One region of the Amycolatopsis mongoliensis genome, then DNA from elsewhere that is predicted to be linked to it. Evidence: riboswitches for the same ligand, from Rfam matches in the RefSeq annotation. Region 1 holds a riboswitch; each other region holds the start of a gene.

Evidence for each region. Region 1 has a riboswitch for thiamine pyrophosphate ahead of QRX60_RS19225 (thiamine ABC transporter substrate-binding protein). Riboswitches for the same ligand answer to the same signal wherever they lie in the genome.
Region 2: it holds a riboswitch for thiamine pyrophosphate, as region 1 does, so the genes downstream of both, thiO (glycine oxidase ThiO) here and QRX60_RS19225 (thiamine ABC transporter substrate-binding protein) in region 1, are expected to answer to the same signal.
Region 3: it holds a riboswitch for thiamine pyrophosphate, as region 1 does, so the genes downstream of both, thiC (phosphomethylpyrimidine synthase ThiC) here and QRX60_RS19225 (thiamine ABC transporter substrate-binding protein) in region 1, are expected to answer to the same signal.

What each region holds. Positions count from the first base shown of each region.
Region 1 covers NZ_CP127295.1:3,930,277-3,935,353, forward strand. Annotated here, with positions in the region: gene QRX60_RS19200 (DNA-3-methyladenine glycosylase 2 family protein) at 1-643, opposite strand, end outside; partial or broken gene ychF (redox-regulated ATPase YchF) at 746-1,827, shown strand; gene QRX60_RS19210 (hypothetical protein) at 1,824-2,156, shown strand; gene QRX60_RS19215 (DUF1330 domain-containing protein) at 2,203-2,604, shown strand; gene QRX60_RS19220 (4a-hydroxytetrahydrobiopterin dehydratase) at 2,868-3,152, opposite strand; TPP riboswitch at 3,185-3,293, shown strand; gene QRX60_RS19225 (thiamine ABC transporter substrate-binding protein) at 3,317-4,366, shown strand; gene QRX60_RS19230 (ABC transporter permease) at 4,462-5,077, shown strand, end outside.
Region 2 covers NZ_CP127295.1:3,227,442-3,232,518, forward strand. Annotated here, with positions in the region: gene QRX60_RS15765 (hypothetical protein) at 1-642, shown strand, start outside; gene thiE (thiamine phosphate synthase) at 699-1,358, opposite strand; TPP riboswitch at 1,492-1,597, shown strand; gene thiO (glycine oxidase ThiO) at 1,592-2,668, shown strand; gene thiS (sulfur carrier protein ThiS) at 2,668-2,868, shown strand; gene thiG (thiazole synthase) at 2,870-3,628, shown strand; gene QRX60_RS15790 (MarR family winged helix-turn-helix transcriptional regulator) at 3,727-4,158, shown strand; gene QRX60_RS15795 (hypothetical protein) at 4,155-4,703, opposite strand; gene QRX60_RS15800 (ion transporter) at 4,704-5,077, opposite strand, start outside.
Region 3 covers NZ_CP127295.1:3,236,176-3,241,252, reverse strand. Annotated here, with positions in the region: gene QRX60_RS15845 (glycoside hydrolase family 15 protein) at 1-568, opposite strand, end outside; gene QRX60_RS15840 (LysE family translocator) at 728-1,303, shown strand; gene QRX60_RS15835 (S1C family serine protease) at 1,317-2,228, shown strand; TPP riboswitch at 2,277-2,400, shown strand; gene thiC (phosphomethylpyrimidine synthase ThiC) at 2,394-4,028, shown strand; gene thiD (bifunctional hydroxymethylpyrimidine kinase/phosphomethylpyrimidine kinase) at 4,025-4,831, shown strand; gene QRX60_RS15820 (winged helix-turn-helix transcriptional regulator) at 4,888-5,077, opposite strand, start outside.

The sequences.
Region 1 (5,077 bases):
TGAACGGCAATCGCAGGCTGAGGCGCGTTCCGCCCCCGTCGCCGTGACGTCCACGTCGCGAAGCGGCGAAGGCGCGAAGCTGCGACGGCGTCGTCGCGAACACCTCGCGGATCGTCTCGTTGAACTGCCGGACGCTGGAGAAGCCCGCCGCGAACGCGACGTCCGTCAGCGGCAGTCCCGACATCTCGATCAGCAGCCGGGCCGAGTGCGCGCGGTGCGCCCGGGCCAGCGCGAGCGGCCCCGCGCCCAGCTCGGCGGTCAGCACCCGGCCGAGCTGGCGTTCCGAGTAGCCGAGCCGCCGCGCGAGACCCGGGACGCCTTCGCGCTCCACGGTCCCGTCGGAGATCAGGCGCATCGCCCGCGCGGCGAGGTCGGCGCGCACGTTCCAGTCCGGCGAGCCCGGCACGGCGTCGGGCAGGCAGCGGCGGCAGGCGCGGAAGCCGTTGGCCTGCGCGGCCGCCGACGTCGGGAAGAAGCGGACGTTCTTCACCTTCGGCGTCGACGCCGGGCACGACGGACGGCAGTAGATGCCGGTGGTGCGCACGGCCATGATGAACTGGCCGTCGAAGCGCGAGTCGCGGGCGGTGACCACGCGGTAGCAGCGCTCGGCGTCCCGCCAGAGTGCGAGCGTTTCGGTGACCATGGATCCGAGCATGCCAGCAGGTCAGCGCCGTCGCTGGCGGAAATCCGACGCGGCGTTGGGCGCGTGGGCCGCGGTCGGGCGAGACACGTAGACTGCGGGGTCGTGAGCCTCACCCTCGGTATCGTCGGCCTGCCCAACGTCGGCAAGTCCACCCTGTTCAACGCGCTGACCCGCAACGACGTGCTCGCCGCGAACTACCCGTTCGCGACGATCGAGCCGAACGTCGGCGTCGTGCCGCTGCCGGACCCGCGGCTGGAGAAGCTGGCCGAGCTGCACAAGTCGGAGAAGATCGTGCCGGCTGTGGTGTCCTTTGTGGACATCGCGGGCATCGTGAAGGGCGCGTCCGAGGGTGCCGGGCTGGGCAACAAGTTCCTCGCGAACATCCGTGAGGCCAACGCGATCTGCCAGGTCATCCGCGTGTTCGACGACCCTGACGTGGTGCACGTCGACGGCCGGATCGACCCGTCGAGCGACATCGAGACGATCAACACCGAGCTGATCCTCGCCGACCTGCAGACGCTGGACAAGGCGCTGCCGCGGCTGGAGAAGGAAGCGCGGACGAAGAAGGAGAACAAGCCCGCGCTGGACAACGCGCAGAAGGCGAAGGAGATCCTCGACGCCGGGCGCACGCTCTTCCAGGCGCAGAAGGAGGTCGACTTCGACGCCCTCCGCGAACTGAGCCTGCTCACCACGAAGCCGTTCCTCTACGTCTTCAACGCCGACGAGTCGGTGCTCACCGACGAAGCCCGCCGCGAGGAGCTGACCAAGCTGGTCGCCCCGGCGGACGCGGTGTTCCTCGACGCGAAGGTCGAGGCGGAGCTGCTGGAGCTGGACGACGAGGAGTCGGTGCGCGAGCTGCTCGAGTCGGTCGGCCAGCCGGAGCCGGGCCTGTACTCCCTGGCTCGCGCGGGTTTTCACACGCTCGGCCTGCAGACGTACCTGACGGCGGGCCCGAAGGAGTCCCGCGCGTGGACGATCCCCAGGGCGCGACGGCCCCGCAGGCGGCGGGCGTGATCCACACGGACTTCGAGCGCGGCTTCATCAAGGCGGAGATCGTCTCGTTCGACGACCTGATGGCGGCCGGCTCGATGGCGGCGGCCCGGGCGGCGGGCAAGGTCCGCATGGAGGGCAAGGACTACATCATGGCCGACGGCGACGTGGTCGAGTTCCGCTTCAACGTGTGAGCCGTCCGCTGACGCCGGCCGAGCGGGAGGCGCTGACCTTCCTGCTCGACGGCGACTTCCCGGGCGCGGTCGAGCTTCGCGCCCAAGCGGGCACGGCGCGGGTCACCGGCCGGTGCGGCTGCGGGTGTCCGACGATCGACCTCGCCGTCGACGACGACCTGCCGGCGGCCCGGCTCGCCGGGCGAGTGGTCGTGGAGGCCGGTGCGCCGGACGGCGGGCTCATCGTGTTCGCCGATGACGGACGCTTGTCCGGGCTCGAATACTGGACCGTGAGCGACGAGGTGCCGGCCGGGTTCCCGCCGCCGGACCGGATCGAGCGGGCCGGGTAGCGAGAGCACCAGGCTCCGCACGAGCTGCTCTGTCACGCTCGAAGCCGTGACTGCCTATGTGATCTCCGAGGTCGAAATCCTCGACGAAGCCCAGGCTCAGCGCTACCGCGAACTCGCTCAAGCCTCGATCGAAGCCCACGGAGGCCGCTACCTCGCGAGAGGCGCGACACCGACCGTGCTCGAAGGAAGCTCCGAGCGGAAAGTGATCATCGTCGAGTTCCCGGACCGGGAGACCGCCGAACGCTGGTACCGCTCCGACGACTACGCCGCCGCGCTGAAGATCAGGGCGACGGCGCTCGAGCGGCGGCTACTGCTGGTCGATGGGGTCGGCTCAGCCGAGGAGACCCAGCAACGCGATCGCGATCAGCACCACCGCGGGGGCGAGGGTGTTGATCCAGGCGCGCTGGGCGGGGGTGAGGGTGGTGGTGCTGTTCATGGCGTTTCCTAGGGCCGAAACCGATGCTTCCGCCCTGCTCAGCGCGCTGATCATGGTCTTCGTTAGCGGCTGTGATCGAACTCACCGGCGGGGCTCAGCCGTCCGGGTGACGGCGCGAGCGGACCGTGAACCAGAGCACGCCCCCGGCCGCCGCCACCATCGTCGCGAATGCCGCCGTGCCCACCACGATCGCCTGGGTCATCTCGTCTCTCCTCCGTGAGTCGTTTACCGAGAGACGCCCAAACCGTGATTTCGTGCACTGTGAGTAGCCGGGGTCACAGTCCCGCGAGCACCGAGTCGATCTGCCCGGCCAGGTCGAAGTCCTTCGCCGTCAAACCGCCCGCCGAGTGCGTCGAAAGCCGGAACGTCAGCGTGCGCCAGCGGATGTCGATGTCCGGGTGGTGGTCGGCGGCCTCGGCCAGCACCGCGACGCGGTCCACCACCTCGATCGCCTGCGGGAAGCTCGCCAGCTCCACCTCGCGGGAGATCACCGCTCCGGAACGCGTCCAGCCCGTGCCCAGTCGTGCGTCGGCCTCGGAGTCGCTCAAGATTTCCGTCATGCCTCCATCGTCCTGCGTCCTGGACTACGCTGCACGGTTGCCACGGGAGTCCGGTCGAGCCGGGCTGAGAGGCGGGGTCACCCGCGACCGTTCGCACCTGACCGGATCATGCCGGCGAAGGGAGGGCTTCACCCTCCTCGTCCGGCGAAGTGCAGGAGGGGTAGATGAAAAGCAGGGCTGTGCGCGCCGCGACGGCCATCGCCGTCGTCAGCGCCGTCGCCGCGGGGTGCTCGCTGTCGAACGGTGACGGTGGCCCGCAGCAGACGCCCACCGTCACCCTCGTGACGCACGACTCCTTCCTGGCGCCGCAGGAGGTGCTCGACGCCTTCCAGAAGCAGTCGGGCATCAAGGTCTCCGTGCTCAAGCAGGGCGACGCCGGTTCGCTGACCAACAAGCTGGTGCTGACGAAGGCCAACCCGATCGGCGACGTCGCGTACGGCGTCGACTCGACCTTCGCCTCCCGCGCGCTCGCCGAGGGCGTCTTCGAGCCCTACACCAGCCCCGAGGCCGACCGCGGGCCGCAGCGCTACGCCGTCGACCCCGAGCACCGGCTCTCCGCGGTCGACGTCGGTGACGTCTGCGTCAACGTCGACACGAACTACTTCACGGCGAAGGGCATCCCGGCGCCGTCGTCGTACGAGGACCTCGCCGACCCGAAGTACAAGGACCTGCTGGTCGCCGAGGACCCGGCGACGGCGTCGCCCGGCCTGGCGTTCCTCCTCGGCACCATCGCGAAGTACGGCGAGGCCGGCTGGAAGGACTACTGGGCGAAGCTGAAGGCCAACGGGCTCAAGGTGGTCAGTGGCTGGGAAGAGGCCTACACCAAGGACTTCTCCGGCTCGTCCGGCAAGGGGCCGCGGCCGATCGTCGTCTCGTACGCGTCTTCGCCGGCCGCCGAGGTGGGCGACGACGGCAAGCCGCGCACCAAGGCGCTGCTCGACACCTGCTACCGGCAGGTCGAGTACGCCGGCGTGCTGGCGAACGGCAAGCAGGCCGAGAGTGCGCGCAAGGTCGTCGACTTCCTGCTCTCGCAGCAGTTCCAGGCGACGGTGGCGGCCAACATGTACGTCTACCCGGCGCGCCAGGGCGTCGACCTGCCCGCCGGCTGGGCCCAGGTCGCGCCGCTGCCGCAGAAGCCGCAGACGCTGCCCGCGGACCAGGTCCAGGCCGGACGCGAGAAGTGGATCGGCGAATGGCGCACGCTCGTGCAGTGACGTCCGGGACCCCGCCCCGGGCCGGGAGCCCTCGAAAAGCGCCGGTCCTGACCCCGCCGCGGACCGCTCGCGGGCTCGGCCTGGCGCTGCTCGGGCTGGCCCCGATCGGGTTCCTGGTGGTGTTCTTCGCCTGGCCGGTGCTGGCGATCGTCGGCCGCGGGTTCGCCGCGGGCGGGCTCGACACGGTCCTCGGCGACGCGCGGACCTGGCAGCTGGCCGGGTTCACGGTGGCGAGCGCGGCCGCGTCGACGCTGGTGGCGGTGGTCGCCGGGGTGCCGGTGGCGTTCCTGCTGGCCCGGGTGAAGCTGCCCGGCGTCGGCCTCGCGCGGACGCTGGTGCTCGTGCCGTTCGTGCTGCCGACCGTCGTCGTCGGGCTGGCGTTCCGGGCGCTCTGGCCGGACGGCGGCGTGCTGCCGATCGTGCTGGCCAACGCGTTCTTCAACGTCGCCGTCGTCGCGCGGACCGTCGCCGGGCTGTGGGCGCGGCTGGATTCGCGCACGACCGACGCCGCCCGCGCGCTGGGCGCGTCGCCGTGGCGGGCGTTCCGCTCGGTGACGCTGCCGGCGCTGGCGCCCGCGATCGCTTCCGCCGCGGCCGTCGTGTTCCTGTTCTGCGCCACCAGTTTCGGGGTCGTGCTGATCCTCGGCGGGGCCCGGTACCGGACCCTGGAGACCGAGATCTACCTGCGGACCGTCGACCTGCTCGACCTCT
Region 2 (5,077 bases), 700 kb from region 1:
GCGCTGCTGGGGTCGACACTCGGCGTGGCCGGGACCGTCGCCGGCGCGGGCGTGGCGAGTGTGATCACGACGGTCGGCGGCGAGCTCTACCTGCGCTCGCTGCAGCGCACCCGTGCGGCGGCGCTCAAGGCGCGCCAGCTGGCGGCGTCCGGCATCCGCCGGCGCGGGGGGACCGGAGCCGGCGCGGAGGTGGCGCTGGCCGAGCAGCCGACGGTCCAGCTGCCCAAGCCCGGGGAAGACCCGGAAGCGCCCTCGCGGCTGCGGAAGCTGCGCTGGCCGTTGATCATCGGCACAAGCGTGGCGGCGTTCGCGGTGGCGATCCTGGCGATAGTCGGGTTCGAGTCGGCGACGGGCACCCAGATCGGCGGCGGCACGGGATCGAGCATCGGCAAGATCTTCGGCAGCGGCGGTGGCCACCCGGACACGACGCCGTCGACAACGCCTTCGACCAGCAGCACGAACGACACCCAGGAGTCGCCGACGAACACCCCGTCGACGACCACGGAGACGACCGCCCCGCCGACGACCTCGACGGGATCCCCGACGACCACACCGACGACACCGAGCACGACGGCCCAGCAGCCGACGACGTCGGCGGCCCCGCCGACCAGCCAGGGCGCGGCTGCCACCCCGACCCCGTAAAGCCGTGAAGGACTCCTTACCGGCCATAAGAGCCGGTAAGGAGTCCTTCACGGACTTCAGGACAGGGGGGCGCGCAGGTCCCGGGCAGCGGCCTCGGGGTCCTCGGCCTCGGTGATCGCCCGGACCACCACGATCCGCGAGGCCCCCGCGTCGAGGACCTCCGGGAGCCGCGACCCGTCGATGCCGCCGATCGCGAACCACGGCCGTGAGACGGCCGAAGCAGTGACGGCACGCACCAGATCCAACCCCGGCGCCGACCGGCCGGGCTTCGTCGGGGTCGGCCAGCACGGGCCCGTGCAGAAGTAGTCCACCCCCGGCTCCGAAGCCGCCGCGAGAGCCTGGTCAAGAGAGTGCGTCGAGCGGCCGATCACCACGTCGTCGCCGAGGATGCGGCGGGCCAGCGGCACCGGGATGTCGTCCTGGCCCAAGTGGAGGACGTCCGCACCCACCGCGAGCGCCACGTCCGCCCGGTCGTTCACCGACAGCAGTGCTCCGTGCCGCGCGCACGCCTCGGCCAGCACCTCCAGCGCCGCGATCTCTCCCGCGGCTTCCAAGGCGCCGGTCTTGTCGCGCAGCTGGATGATGTCGACGCCGCCGGCCAAGGCCGCGTCGGCAAATGCGGCCAGGTCGCCGCGGTCCGTGCGGGCGTCGGTGCACAGGTACAGGCGCGCGGCGTCGAGCCGGGCGCGGATCTTGTCACCGGAGAGGGCGGGCATAGCGGCGACCGTACCCCGCGCGTTGCTGATCCGACCAAAAGCAGGCCGGCCGTCGAGCGGTACGTGACGTTGCCGCGAAAGCCATCCGGCCGTGACTGCGGTTGGATTATCAGCTAACGGCACAGTAGGGTGGACGCGTCCGCACGGGAGCCCGAGGGACGGGCTGAGAGGGAGCTGCCGCTCCGACCGTGGAACCTGATCCGGGTCATGCCGGCGCAGGGAGCGTGATTCCCATGACGAACACCTTGGCCGTCGTCGGCGGCGGCGTGATCGGCCTGTCCGCGGCCTGGCGAGCGGCACGAACCGGCCGCGAAGTCACCCTCTACGACCCTGAACCCGTCCGCGGCGGCGCGTCCTGGCTGGCCGGCGGCATGCTCGCCCCGGTCACCGAGGCCTGGCCGGGCGAGGAGGACGTCCTCACCCTGGGCGAGGAGTCGCTGCGCCGCTGGCCCGGCTTCGCGAGCGACCTCACCCGGGAAGGCATCGACCCCGGCCTGGCCGGGCACGGCACGCTCGTCGTCGCGTTCGACAGCGCCGACGCCGGTCACCTCGACATCCTCGCCGGTCACCTGCACGCGATCGGCCGCGCGGCCGAACGCCTCACCGGCCGGGAGGCCAAGCGGCTCGAACCCGGCGTCGGATCCGTCCGAAGTGGACTCCACGTGCCCGGCGACCTGGCCGTGGACAACCGCAAACTGCTCAACGCCCTCTACGCGGCCTGTCAGAAGCGAGACGTCCGGTTCGTCCGCGAACGCGTCGAACGCATCCCGGACGCCGACGCCGTCGTGCTCGCCGCCGGCGCCTGGACCGGGCGGCTGCACCCGCAGCTCGCGGACGCCGTGCGGCCGCTCAAGGGCGAGATCCTGCGCCTGAAACCCCGCCGCGGCTGCCTGCCGCCGCCGGCGCACACGGTCCGGGCCGTCGTCGAGGGCCGGCCGATCTACCTCGTCCCGCGCGGCGACCAGGAGCTCGTGCTGGGCGCGACGCAGTACGAGGCGGGCTTCGACCAGGCCGTCACCGCCCGTGGCGTCCGCGAGCTGATCGAGGGCGCCGAACGCGTCTTCCCCGCGATCACCGAGTACGAGCTCGTCGAGACCGCTGCGGGCCTGCGAGCCGGCAGCCGCGACGTGCTCCCGTACGTCGGTGTCCTCGACGACGGCGTCTTCGCCGCCACCGGCCACCACCGCAACGGCCTGCTGATGGCCCCCGTGACCGCGGACGCCGTGGTCGCCTGGCTCGAGGGCGAGAAGCCGCCCGAAGGCGTCGAAGCGGCTTCGCCCGCCCGCCTGCACCAGAAGGAGCACGTGTGATGGAGATCAAGCTCAACGGCAAGTGGACGGAGTTCCCGGACGGCGCGACCGTCGCCGACGTCCTCGACGCGTCCGGCGGGCAGCGGCCCGGCATCGCCGTCGCGGTCGACGGCGTCGTCGTCCGCCGCGGCGACTGGTCCACCACCGCCGTGCCCAAGGGCGCGGGCGTCGACGTGCTCACCGCCGTCCAAGGAGGCTGAAATGGACGAAGAACCACTGGTCATCGGCACCTGCAAGCTGACGTCCCGGCTGATCATCGGCACCGGCGGCGCGGCGAACCTCGCCGTGCTCGAACGCGCGCTCGTCGCGTCCGGCACCGAGCTGACGACCGTCGCCATGCGCCGCGCCGACGCCGAAGGCGGCTCCGGCGTCCTGGAACTCCTGAGCAGGCTCGGCATCGAGCTGCTGCCGAACACCGCGGGCTGCCGCACAGCCGCCGAGGCCGTGCTCACCGCGCAGCTCGCGCGGGAGGCACTCGGTACCGATCTGATCAAGCTCGAGGTGCACGCCGACGACCGGACGCTGCTCCCGGACCCGATCGAAACCCTCGACGCCGCCGAACGGCTGGCCGCCGACGGGTTCACCGTGTTCGCCTACACGAACGACGACCCGGTGCTCGCGCTGCGCCTGGAGGAGGCCGGCTGCGCCGCCGTCATGCCGCTGGGCGCGCCGATCGGCACCGGCCTCGGCATCCGGAATCCGCACAACATCGAGCTGATCGTTTCGCGGGCGGGCGTGCCGGTGATCCTGGACGCCGGAATCGGCACGGCGTCCGACGCGACGCTGGCGATGGAGCTCGGCTGTGACGCCGTCCTCCTGTCCACGGCGGTCACCCGGGCGACGGACCCCGAACGGATGGCTTCGGCGATGCGTTCGGCCGTCGTCGCCGGTCACTTGGCCCGCGGCGCGGGGCGCGTGCCGCAGCGGTTCTGGGCGCAGGCGTCGAGCCCACCCCGGTGAACCCGGGTGGCTTAACGCCGAACGCGCACTGCGAACCCGTAAGGTTGACGGCACTTTCCGGCGCACCCGCGCACGCGTGAGGCAAGAAGGAGCCAGCCGTGACGAGCACATCGGTCCAGGACGTCTCGGGCAGGTTGTACCTCGCCGTCGGCAGGCTGTCCCGGTCACTGCGGCAGGCCGGTGTGCCCGGCCCGGGCCACGGCGCCATCTCGGCCCTCGCGACGCTGGTCATCTCCGGCCAGCTGCGCCTCGGCGACCTCGCCGCGAAGGAGGGCGTCGCCGCGGCGACCATGTCGCGGATCATCGCGTCCCTGGTCGAGGCCGGGTACGTCAGCCGTGAGTCCGACCCGGTCGACCGCCGGGCGTGGCTGGCGAAGGCGACCGAAGAGGGCGAGCGGCTCGTCTCCGGCGTCCGGTCGACGCGGGTGCAGGAGCTGAACCGGCGCCTCGACCGCCTGTCGCCCGAGCACCGCGAAGCCCTGACGACGGCGCTCCCGGCGCTCGAAGCGCTGATCGCCGACGAGGGTTAGTCCTCCGGCGGCAAGTCCCATTCGGTCAGCAGGCGGTTGCCCTCGCGGCGCCTGCGTGGCCGCCTGATCAGCCAAACCACGGCGATGACGACGAGGGCCGCCACCACCAGGCCGGCCACGACCACACCCACGGCGGTCCACGCGGAGACGTCCGGGTCGCTCTTGACGACCGTCTCGGACTGCCGGGCCACCGGATGGGCGGGAATGCCGGCGGCGCCGGAAATCGTGTCGCCCGGTTCGAGCAGCTTCGTGTCGTCGACGAAGTCCGCCAAACTCGGGTACCCCGCGCCGTCGGGTGCCACCAGCAGGCAGTCGCGAGTTCCGGGTTTGCAGGCGATGACCAGGTCGACGACGCTGACGTCGCCGTTCTTCGCCTGCTTCCTCAGTACGTTGATGTGGGAAACGTCGGCGTCCTTGCCGGCGAAGCCCTCGACGGTGCCGATGATGGCGTCGGCCGAGGGGCGCCCCGTGGACGCCGATTCCGGCCCGCAACCGGCGAGGACGACGGCCAGGAACGCGAGAACGACGGCGGGGCGTACGGGCATCTAAGCCGCCTTCTGTCGCAGTTCGGCCAGCTCCGCGCGAAGCGCACGAAGCTCGTCCAGGATCTCCTGGTTCGCGGCGGCCTGGGTTTCGGCCTGCTTCGCCTCTTCCTCGCGGATGTCCTGGCGCAGCTCGTCCTCCATGCCGCTGACCACGACGGCGATGAAGAGGTTCAGCACCGCGAAGCTCGACACCAGGATGTACACGACGAAGAAGATCCACGCCATCGGCGCCTGGACCATGATCTCCTTCGCGATGTCCGGCCACGCTTCGCCGGTCATCACCTGGAACAGCGTGAACAGCGACGTGCCGAGGTCGCCGAAGTTCTCCGGCGAGATGACGCCGAACAGCTTTGTCGCCATGACTCCCGCGACGA
Region 3 (5,077 bases), 690 kb from region 1:
CCGCGTTCGTGGCGTCCTGCGCGGTGACGGCGTCGCCCTTCCGCGCGGCCGAGTCGTCCGAGCCGTCGTTGGTCAGGTCCGGGTCGGCGACCGCGTAGAGCTGGTACGGCCGCCCGGTGAGCGACTGGAAGTCGACGTCCACCAGCACCGTCGTGGCGGCCGGGTCGGTGACGTACGTCTTGCGCAGGCGCCACCGGTGCTGGTCGTCGGTGATGGTCTGCTCGTAGGTCAGGCTGTCGTCGTCGGTGCGCCGGACCTGCTGGGACTTCGCCGTGTAGTCGGTGACGGCGAAGCTGCGGCCGTCGGTGACGACGAAGTTCATCGACCGGACGCTCGGCGTCGACAGGTCCGGGTAGTAGACCTCGGACAACTGGCCACCCTGGAGGGTGAACCAGACGTTGCTCGACCGGTCGTGAGCGGTGCCGAACCCGGTCTTGTTCGCCGGCAGCCAGCTGGGATGGGCACCGGGCGCACCGGGTGCCTCGCCACCGCCCTGAGCCGCCGCGATCCCCGGGATCAATCCGGTGACCAGCAGCCCGGCGAGGGCGCCGAACATGAGTTTGCGCATATCAACCCCACAGAAAGTCACTTCTGCACCGTTACAGAAGCGCCTGGAAGTGTCTCGCCGATCCTCCACCGGCGCATGGTCCGAACCGGTGAACCACTGACCGTCACTGGTCCGGGAAAACGCTTGCCCACCGTGTCCGGCGCCCGCGACGATCGGGCGATGCCGAACCTGCTCGCGTTCATCCCCGCCGCGTTCCTCATCGCGATGGTCCCCGGGCCCGCGACGGTCATGCTGATCAAGCAGGCGGCCCGCGGCTCGAAGCGCAACGCCTTCGCGACCATCGCCGGCATCGAAGCCGGCGTCGCGTTCTGGGGGCTCGCCGCGGTGTTCGGCCTGACCGCGGTGCTCGCCGCCTCCCGGACGGCGTACGACGTCCTGCGCATCGCAGGCGCGATCTTCCTGGTCTGCCTCGGGATCAAGGCGCTGTTCTTCCGCGGTTCGGTTGAGGAGAAGGCGATCCGGCCGGGCGCGGGCTTCCGGTCCGGGCTCGTCACGAACATCGGCAACCCCAAGGCGGGCGTGTTCGCGCTGTCGTTCCTGCCGCAGTTCGTCCCGGCCCACGCGGGCGCCGGTGCGCTACTGGCCTGCGTCGCGGCCTGCGGTGGCTCGAGCGCACCTCGGGCGGGCTGCTGGTGGGCTTCGGCGTCACCGTCGCGCTCGAGGGCTGAGTTCTCCAGCAGCGAACGGTTTTCCCACCGCTCCAGGCGCACACTTGTATCACCTGCAACGGTGTAATCGAGGTGCATTCATGGACGAGGCGATGGACGCCTACTCGCAGGCCGTCAGCACGGTCGCGAAGACCGTCACCCCGCACGTCGCCGGGGTCCAGCTCTCGCGCGGCAGCGGCTCGGCGGTCGTCTTCGCCGACGACGGCCACCTGCTCACCAACGCCCACGTGGTCACCGACCACCGGCGCGGCGTCGCGACCTTCGCCGACGGCAGCGAGGTGCCCTTCGACGTCGTCGGCGCCGACCCGCTGTCCGACCTCGCGGTCCTGCGGGCGCGCGGCGAGACGCCGTCGGCCGCCGTGCTCGGCGACGCCGACCGGCTCGTCGTCGGGCAGCTCGTCGTGGCCGTCGGCAGCCCGCTCGGCTTCTCCGGCACCGTCACCGCGGGTGTCGTCAGCGCGCTCGGCCGGGCGCTGCCGGTGCGCCACGGCCGCGCCGGGCGCGTGATCGAGGACGTCATCCAGACCGACGCCGCCCTCAATCCGGGCAACTCCGGCGGCGCGCTCGCCGACTCCGCCGGCCGCGTCGTCGGCGTCAACACCGCGGTCGCCGGCGTCGGGCTCGGGCTCGCGGTGCCGATCAACGCGACGACGCGGCGGATCATCGACACGCTCGTCGTCGAGGGCCGGGTGCGGCGCGCGTACCTCGGCGTCGTCGGCGTCCCGGCGCCGCTACCGGACGACATCGCCGGGCGCACCGGGCAGGCGGCCGGGCTGCGGGTGCACGAGGTGGTCTCGGGCGGGCCCGCCGACCGCGCCGGGCTGCGCGCCGGCGACCTCGTGCTGACCGTCGGGCGCACCCGCGTCTCGGACGCCCAGGGCATCCAGCGGCAGCTGTTCGCGGAAGTGATCGGCACCGCACTGCCGATCACCGTGCTGCGCAACGGAGCCATGGTCGACGTGTACGCGACACCGGCCGAACTGGTCGGGTGAGGTGAGCGGGCTTGAGTATGTGCCGTCGGCGTGGCATGGTCGGGGGCACAACACCAACGCGGGAGCTCGCGCCATGGCGGGCTGAGAGGGTGGCTGGGGATTTTCCCGGGCGTCACCGACCGCATGAACCTGACCGGGTAATGCCGGCGTAGGGAGTGAAAGTCGTTGACGACGCTCGAGAACAAGCACGTCTCCGTCACCACGGGTCCGATCACCGGATCGCACAAGGTGTACCACCAGACCGAGTCCGGACTCCGGGTTCCGGCACGCCGGATCGACCTTTCGAACGGCGAACACTTCGACGTCTACGACACATCGGGCCCGTACACCGATCCCGAAGCGGAGATCGACGTCCACAGTGGACTGCACCGGCTGCGGGCCGGCTGGGCCGACGGCCGTGAGCACAACACCCAGCTCGGCTGGGCCAAGCAGGGCGTCATCACCCGGGAAATGGAGTACATCGCCGCCCGCGAAAGGGTTTCGCCCGAGTTCGTGCGCACCGAAGTCGCCAGCGGGCGCGCGGTGATCCCGGTCAACCGCAAGCACCCCGAGTCCGAGCCGATGATCATCGGCAAGAACTTCCTGGTGAAGATCAACGCCAACATGGGCAATTCGGCCGTCTGGTCGTCGGTCGAGGAAGAGGTCGACAAGATGGTGTGGGCGACCCGCTGGGGCGCCGACACGATCATGGACCTCTCCACCGGCAAGCGGATCCACGAGACGCGCGAGTGGATCATCCGCAACTCGCCGGTCCCGGTCGGCACCGTGCCGATCTACCAGGCGCTGGAAAAGGTCGACGGGGAACCGGAAAAGCTGTCGTGGGAGATCTACCGCGACACCATCGTCGAGCAGTGCGAACAGGGCGTCGACTACGTCACCGTGCACGCCGGCGTGCTGCTGCGCTACATCCCGCTGACCGCGCGGCGCGTCACCGGGATCGTCAGCCGCGGCGGCTCGATCATGGCCGCGTGGTGCCTCGCGCACCACCAGGAGTCGTTCCTGTACACGCACTTCGAAGAACTCTGCGAGATCCTGCGGCAGTACGACGTCACGTTCTCCCTCGGCGACGGCCTGCGCCCCGGCTCGATCGCCGACGCCAACGACCGCGCCCAGTTCGCCGAGCTGGAGACCCTCGGCGAGCTGACGCACATCGCGCGTTCGCACGACGTCCAGGTGATGATCGAAGGTCCCGGCCACGTGCCGATGCACAAGATCAAGGAGAACGTCGAGCTGGAGGAAAAGCTCTGCGGCGAGGCGCCGTTCTACACCCTCGGGCCGCTCGCGACGGACATCGCGCCGGGCTACGACCACATCACGTCGGCCATCGGCGCGGCGCAGATCGGCTGGTACGGCACGGCGATGCTGTGCTACGTCACGCCGAAGGAGCACCTCGGCCTGCCGAACCGCGACGACGTCAAGACCGGTGTGATCACCTACAAGATCGCCGCGCACGCCGCGGACCTGGCCAAGGGGCACCAGTACGCCCAGGAGTGGGACGACGAGCTGTCCAAGGCGCGCTTCGAGTTCCGCTGGAACGACCAGTTCAACCTCTCGCTCGACCCGGACACCGCGCGCTCGTTCCACGACGAGACACTGCCCGCCGAGCCGGCCAAGACCGCGCACTTCTGCTCGATGTGCGGGCCGAAGTTCTGCTCGATGCGGATCACGCAGGACGTCCGCAAGTACGCCGAGGAGCACGGTCTGTCCACTGTGGAGGCCATCGAGGCCGGGATGGCTTCGAAGTCGGCGGAGTTCACCGAGTCCGGTGGCCAGGTCTACCTACCCGTGGTGCAGCCGTGACTCCGCCGACCGCCCTCACCATCGCCGGGTCCGACTCCGGCGGTGGTGCGGGCATCCAGGCGGACCTGCGCACGTTCTTCGCCAACGGGGTGCACGGGCTCGTCGCGCTGACCGCGGTCACCGTGCAGAACTCGTTGGGCGTACAGGGTTTCACGGAGATCCCGGCGGACGTCGTCACCGCGCAGATCAAGGCGGTGGCGTCCGACATGGGTGTCGACGCGGCGAAGACGGGCATGCTGGCGACGGCCGAGATCATCCGCGCGGTCGCGAAGACCCTCGACGAGATCGGCATGGACTTCCCGCTGGTGGTCGACCCGGTGGCGGCGTCGATGACGGGCCACGCCCTGCTGCGGGAGGACGCCCTGGAGGCGATCCGCACGGAGCTGTTCCCGCGCGCGACGCTGATCACGCCGAACCTGGACGAAGTCCGTCTGCTGACCGGCATTTCCGTCGTCGACACGGCGTCCCAGCGCGAAGCGGCCGAGGCGTTGCTGGCCTTCGGCTCCCGCTGGGTCCTCGTCAAGGGCGGCCACATGCAGGGCACAGCCGACTGCGTGGACCTGCTCACGGATGGCAGTTCGTACGTCGCCTTGAGCGGCCCGAGGTACGAGACGGACAACACCCACGGCGGCGGCGACACGATGGCATCGGCAATCACGTCGTCGCTGGCGAAGGGCGCTTCGGTCCCGGACGCGGTGGCGGCGGGCAAGAAGTTCATCGAGCGCTGCGTCGCGGAGTCCTACCCGCTCGGCGCCGGCGTCGGCCCGGTCTCCCCGTTCTGGGTCCTGCCGCCGCCGTCGTGAGTGGTTAGGGCGGTTAGAACCGCCCTAACCACTCACGACCAGCCGCGGCAGACTCGCTAGCGGACCGGCTGCAGCTCCCGGCCGTCGTACTCCCGCCGCGCCGAGCGGATGCGGTCGAAGTTCGCCTGCGACCACGTGCTCAACGCCACCAGGTGCGCCCCGACCTCCGCGCCCATGTCCGTCAGCGCGTACTCCACCGTCGGGGGCGTTGTCGGGTACACCGTGCGCGTCAGGAAGCCGTCGCGT